Prochlorococcus marinus str. MIT 0918: one gene and its partner. The protein of the gene in region 2 interacts with the protein of the main gene of each other region in a pairwise test. Links are inferred from orthologs where the notes say so. Each region holds a gene or a part of one and is shown on either strand. Other genes may lie near its edges.

Region 1 (3,136 bases), 880 kb from region 2 along the record:
TAATGAAAATTTGAAGTCATTAAAAAGATATTGGAAAAAGTTTATTGATATGGGTTTACTTAAACAAAATGGTACCAGATTTAAATTGACTGATCCTGAAGGTATGGAACTTAGCAATCAAATTCTTGTTGAGATGTTGTTTTGGTGGGATTCTTTATCTGATTCACCCAATCTTTGAGTGCATTTATAAAAAGCTCTCTTGATTCAATTATGGGTTTTGCAAAAGGAGGCTGCTTAGATGTTAGTCCTAACAAATCAGCAGTGACTCTTACTTGCCCGTCACAATCTTCGCCAGCTCCAATTCCGATAACAGGAATCTTTAAAAGGTTTCTAATCTTTCCTGTGATTTGTGAAGGTACATGTTCGATAACCACCGCGAAACATCCTGATTCCTCAATCTCAATAGCCTGCTGAATTAATTTGTCTTGACTTAACTTGTCTTTAGCTTGTTTTTGATATCCAAGATTATGGACTGATTGGGGTGTGAGTCCAAGATGCCCCATTACTGGAATTCCCATTCTAATAAAGCGGTTAATAACCGCTAAAACTTCTGGCTCAGCTCCTTCAAGTTTAACTGCTGCTGCGGAAGAATTTTTTAATAAATAGCCTGCGGCTGAAACTGCCTTGTCTTCTCCACATTGATAGCTAAGGAAAGGCAGGTCACAAACTATTAAAGGTTGTTCACTTATTGACTTAGTAAATCCTCTTTCAACTGCTTGAGTGTGATGGAGCATTTGTTCAAGTGTTATAGGAAGTGTTGTTGTATGGCCATGAATAAACATTGCTAATGAATCTCCCACAAGAACAACGTCTGCTCCTGCTGCTTCAACAAATGCAGATGACAGACTGTCCCATGCTGTGAGTATTGTGATTGGTTTGCCAAGTTCTTTAAATCGAACTAATTCCTTAGGAAGCATTTAGCTTTTATGTTGCTAAGAGATTTAGATTGCTAAACTTTAGAGGACTCGGACCTATGCGGCCTCAACGCCCAAAACTGGTCAGGACCGGAAGGTAGCAGCCAAAAGGGATGCTTGAAGCTGGCGTGGACTCCGGGTCACCTAATTAAAGGAATTAATTATCAGGTTCTCTTCTGAGTTGTCTCAACCTTAAAAATTCAGGAATACTTGCCCCAGTTTCTTTATTTGATACTTGTCTATATAGAGATTGATTTGATGTTTTGTTGCTTAATCTTTGTTTGTTATATGGTTGATTGCCAGTAAAACCTGTTGCAATAACTGTTACTTGTAATTCACCTTCCATTGCTTCATCAATAACAGCACCAACAATAATATTTGCTTCTGGATCCACCACTTCATATATGACTTCAGAGGCTGAAGTCATATCTTCTAGAGTCATGTCTTTCCCTCCAGTGATGTTCACTACACAGCCTTTTGCACCATCTATGCGACCTGCTTCTAATAAAGGACTGCTAATTGCTGATTGAGCTGCTTCAGTTGCTCTGGAACGTCCAGAGCCTTTGCCTATTCCAAGTAATGAGGTTCCTGCTTCAGTCATGACTGAACGAACATCAGCAAAATCAACATTCACAAGTCCTGGACAAGTAATTATGTCTGTTATGCCTTTTACTCCCATTCTTAATACGTCATCTGCACTTCTAAAGGCTTCTTGAAGAGGTGCACCAACAATTGCTTCTTTAAGGCGGTCATTAGGTATAACAATTAAAGTATCAACATTTTCAGTAAGTTTTGATATTCCTTCGTCTGCCTGACGCATTCTTCTACGCCCTTCAAATCCAAAAGGCTTTGTAACTATACCAACTGTAAGTGCACCACTCTGTTTAGCTACTTCTGCTACTACAGGGGCCGCACCTGTTCCTGTTCCGCCTCCCATTCCCGCAGCAATAAAAACCAAGTCAGCACCTTCTAAGGCTTGTTGCAGCTCTGCTCTGGACTCTTCAGCAGCTTTTTCTCCAATACTTGGATTCCCTCCAGCTCCTAATCCTCTTGTTAATGTCTGGCCTAGTTGCACTCTGTTCTCTGCTGATGATTGCAGTAAAGCTTGTGCATCTGTATTTAAGACTCTGTAAGAGACTCCTTTTAGATCGCTATTTATCATTCGGTTTACAGCATTGCTGCCGCCACCCCCTACCCCAATGACTTCTATTCGAGCATTCTGACTTGGTTGAATGCCCTCGGTTCTATATCCAGAACCAGAATTGTTTCCCATACCCATCACCATATTGAAAATTTAAATAATGCTTTTTTGTGCATTATGAACTGGCTAGAGATTTATGTTGGCTTTTTCAAGAAAGTCTCTTTTTTCTTTAAGAAATAAAATCAGAATTCACTGACTTTTCTATAAAATTTCTTTTGAAAATTCCCTTTTTGCAAAGCTTGGATAGTTAAATCTCCTTTTTTTGGAAAAATAATTTTGGTTTTTCTGGATTTTTTAAATCGAGGATTGTTTTTGAACCATTTTTCAAATCAGATGATAAAGACCGAGATAATTCATCGAAGGCATCTAATTGCTTTTTCAGTAAAGCTTTTTTACTCCCTAAATCAACTAGCAAAAAATCTTTGGTTTGAAGTCTTATTTGGCCGTCATTATTAAAGATTATTTTTTTTAGTTTTTTTGGGGATTCTCTTTGATGATTAAGAATCAGAGTAATCCACGGCTTGTTTCTAGAGCTCCACCCTTCAACTATTAACTGATTTAAATCATTTGTATATTCTGCAGATTCAAAAATAGGTATCCAATCTCCTTCTTTGTCTATCATCCCTGCTTCTTTACCGCTTGTCTTTGAGCGGAATGCTAACCCTATTGGCTTTTTCTCAAGAATTTCAACATCTATGCCTAAAGGAGAAATCCTTCGACTAATAGCTACCGATTGGATTGGTAAGTTTTTTTGAATTTTGCTTTCTAATTCTTTGGGATTAATTTTTAATAGAGATGTCTTGGCCCTTATACCAAGGGCTTCAATTATTTGCTCTTTGGGAATATTTATATTTCCTTTGACATTTATTTGGTTGGTTGCAATTGGTTCCCATCCTTTATTTGCAAGCAATATTGCTAATAATAATGATATTGAAAAGTAGCAAAATATACTCCAGACTTGTTTGATTTCCTTAGGTATTGATTTTTGATTCTTTTTTAAGCTTTTCATAAGTCGCATCGT
Region 2 (3,275 bases):
GATGTCAGCTTGTAATTGTTGGAGATGGTCCACTGAGACCAACCCTAGAAAATAATTTCTTATCAACAGATGATTGTGAAATCCTCTGGTGGGGATACGAAGCTGATTTAAAGAAAAAAGTTGCTCTACTGCAATGTACAGAAGTTTTTATACTGCCTAGTTTAGTAGAAGGCTTGTCTCTAGCCTTGCTGGAGGCTATGGCAACAGGTACAGCTTGTATAGCTACTGATGCAGGAGCTGATGGAGAAGTTCTAAAACAAGGTGCGGGAATAATCATCAGCACCGAAAGTGTGACATCACAATTAAAAACTTTACTCCCAGTACTGAAAGAACACCCCTTATTAATCTCTGAACTTGGCAAAAGAGCAAGGTTAAGAATCTTAGAGCAATTTACTCTTAAAAAAAGTATTGATTCTCTAGAAAATCTTTACAACAATCTCCTTTAATTTTTAAGCCATTTCTCGACTCTTTTGTGCAGCAATAACTACAGCTTCAATTAAAGCCGATCTCAATCCTTGTTTTTCAAGATGACGTAAGGCAGTGATAGTAGTTCCTGCAGGTGAAGCAACCATATCTTTCAGTTGCCCAGGATGTAATCCTTTTTGTTTTAGCAATAAAGCAGTCCCCTCAAGCGTTGAATGAGTCAAAGATTGAGCTAAATCCCTAGGCAATCCCGCAGCAACGGCACCATCAGCCAATGCTTCAGAAATTAAAGCAACATATGCAGGCCCCGAAGAAGTCAATGCTAAGAAAGCATCTAAGTGTTCTTCTGGTAATTCAAAAACCTCACTATTAGGCTTAAAGATTGCTTCTACTAATTCCCTCTGTTCTAACGAAACCCTATCTCCCCAGGAGAGTCCCGTAAGCCCAGACCCAACTAAAACTGGAGTATTAGGAACTGCACGAACACAGGCGTGGGAAGGGAATAGAGCCTGAAGTCTCGTCAAATTAACTCCAGCCACAATAGAAATTAACAACGGACGATCTTTACTCAAATCAGAAGCTATATAAGCTTTTTCTTTAATCTGATTTATCTGTTGAGGCTTAACTGCCAAAATTTTCACAGGCAACTGCCAAACCTTTTCAGCCTCTGAATCATTAGCCGCTACTACAGAGATATCATTAGAAAATTGGGCTAAAACCTGTTCTACACTTTTTGTTTTACCTACTACTCCTAAAACTTCATCTGAACTAAATTTTTCTTTTAAAAATAAACTCTGAAGAATGACCTGAGCCATTCTTCCTAATCCAATTACACCCAAAGACAAAGACACCGATTCTCAAATTGCTGTTGAAACAGGTTCGCCCCAAGCAGGTTCTGGCGCAGAAAGATCTTCATTAGAATCATTGTCAGAATCTGAGGTGGTCACACTAGATGGAGAAGGTTCTTCTTGAAAGGAATTAGTTACTGTTACACAACTTGGAGCAAAAAGGAAAATACTCTCACCAACACGTTCTTGATGTCCATCTATCGCAAAAGTACCACCAGCAACAAAATCAACTGCTCTCTGAGCTTGATCTGGCTCCATCATTGTTAAATTCAAAATAACTGTTTTTCTTTCTCTCAATGCTTGAATTGCTTTAGGCATTTCATCAAAACTTCTTGGCTCCATCAAGCTGACTTCTGCAGTTGCCGTTGAGATACCAGGCATTCCTATCACCTTCGATGAAGAATCTCTAGTAGTAAAAGGATTGGAACCAGAAAAAGGGGTTAACCCATTCGAACCGTTACTTCCGACTTGATCTGAGCCCTCAAAACCTTCACCTGTTTCATAGTCAAGCTCATCAAAATCACCATCTAAATAGTCTTCACCAGCGACAACAGCTCTAAGACGTGAAATAAGCGACACCTTTTAAATCCTCTCTGAATGGTTTTGAGTTCTTTTCGGATAATTCCGAACTGAAGGGAAAAGTACCTTTCTCAAGGAAAATATATCCCTAATTACTTAAATAGCGTTATTTATAAGCAGGAGCAAGGTTTTTAATTGCTTTTCTTGATATCTTGGCTTAATTGACGGCGCAGACTATTGCCAAATAATAAAGAACCTAGACGTATCCAGGTTGCCCCTTCTTCTACTGCCTCTTTCCAATCTCCGCTCATTCCCATTGAGCACTCTTTTAAATTCAATTCAGCAGCAAATGTTTTACATTCTCTAAAAAGAGTTCTTCTTTGAATATTCTGTAGAGCAATAGGTGAAATTGTCATAACTCCTACAATGTTGACATTAGGCAATTCAAGAAATTGATTCCATTGAGCTCTAATCTCATCAGGTAATAATCCAGACTTATTAGTATCCTCTCGAAATTTCACTTGGACCATAACAGTCATTTTTTTAACTTCTTCAACAGCTATTCTTGAAATTCTTTTTGCTAGTTTCAAAGAGTCTACTGAATGGATTACATCAAAAGACCTAACAACCTGACGTACTTTATTTGCTTGAAGGTTACCAATAAAATGCCATTTGATATCTTTCAAATATTTTAGAGATTCTATTTTAGGTAAAGCTTCTTGGACTCTACTTTCCCCAAAATCAATTTGCCCTTGAGATGCCAGGGATTTTATTTGACTAATTTCATGCCCCTTGCTTACAGCCAAAAGGTTTACTTGACTAGGAAGTAATTGCTTAAATTCTTTTAAATCTAGATTGGCTTTCACTGCTAAATTAAATAAAAGTTTGCTTAAATAATTTTTGCCACACTTCAAAGTCCTCAGATTTATCTCTTCTACAACGGGCTAGGTTCATATCTGCATAATGACGGGCATCCATATAAGGAATCACCTCAAATTCTGCGCCTCTTGGTTGCAGTGAAACTAAAAAAAACATTTTCTGAGCATAAAGAGTTGCATAAATATCTCTTCCTTCGCCTGCAGGGGAAACCAAATAGAGCATCCCAAAAGTGGGATGGTTAAGATATCTCTCAGAAGCGAAGCTCAAATTCCAAAACAATGATAATTCACTCAATATGATACTTGTAAGTCGATAAAGTGATTAATTACTTATAAAATCAAAGAAATATCAATTCCAAAACCAATTTCCAAGGAACTCAAATCAAACCATATTTATATCTTAAACATAAGACAAATATCAATAAGCAAGCCGAGAATAAATTGATCCATCTTGACTTTTTTTTCCAAGAATTCTTTGGCTTGAATAAATCTGGGCTTAACAAGTACCCCCCTCTCCTAATCAAAAGAGCATCCCCACCTTGTTCAGCTCTTAATAAAATATTTAAAAGCAAGCGTTCTCCCACTGATAAAATTAATCCTATAGATT

What was found.
Region 1: the proteins of O5636_RS08850 (region 2) and ftsZ interact in binary tests that used the Bacillus subtilis proteins (3 or more experiments, as listed by UniProt). The link is inferred for Prochlorococcus marinus str. MIT 0918 from one-to-one orthologs.

Annotation. Positions count from the first base shown.
Region 1 is NZ_CP114780.1:744,142-747,277, reverse strand. What follows is about bases 133-2,942. They hold ftsZ (cell division protein FtsZ), read right to left. Parts: upstream 2,194-2,942; coding sequence 1,072-2,193; downstream 133-1,071. Other genes in these bases: O5636_RS03980 (cell division protein FtsQ/DivIB), read right to left, coding at 2,363-2,942; panB (3-methyl-2-oxobutanoate hydroxymethyltransferase), read right to left, coding at 133-917; hemW (radical SAM family heme chaperone HemW), read left to right, coding at 133-178. Outside these bases: more of hemW, read left to right, coding at 1-132; more of panB, read right to left, coding at 111-132; more of O5636_RS03980, read right to left, coding at 2,943-3,124; O5636_RS03975 (hypothetical protein), read right to left, coding at 3,121-3,136. UniProt on the Bacillus subtilis protein: Essential cell division protein that forms a contractile ring structure (Z ring) at the future cell division site. The regulation of the ring assembly controls the timing and the location of cell division.
Region 2 is NZ_CP114780.1:1,627,695-1,630,969, reverse strand. What follows is about bases 66-3,014. They hold O5636_RS08850 (cell division protein SepF), read right to left. Parts: upstream 1,851-3,014; coding sequence 1,281-1,850; downstream 66-1,280. Other genes in these bases: O5636_RS08840 (PipX family protein), read right to left, coding at 2,664-2,936; O5636_RS08845 (YggS family pyridoxal phosphate-dependent enzyme), read right to left, coding at 1,982-2,656; proC (pyrroline-5-carboxylate reductase), read right to left, coding at 450-1,274; O5636_RS08860 (glycosyltransferase family 4 protein), read left to right, coding at 66-446. In the rest of the region: more of O5636_RS08860, read left to right, coding at 1-65; O5636_RS08835 (energy-coupling factor transporter transmembrane component T family protein), read right to left, coding at 3,046-3,275. UniProt on the Bacillus subtilis protein: Cell division protein that is part of the divisome complex and is recruited early to the Z-ring. Probably stimulates Z-ring formation, perhaps through the cross-linking of FtsZ protofilaments. Its function overlaps with FtsA.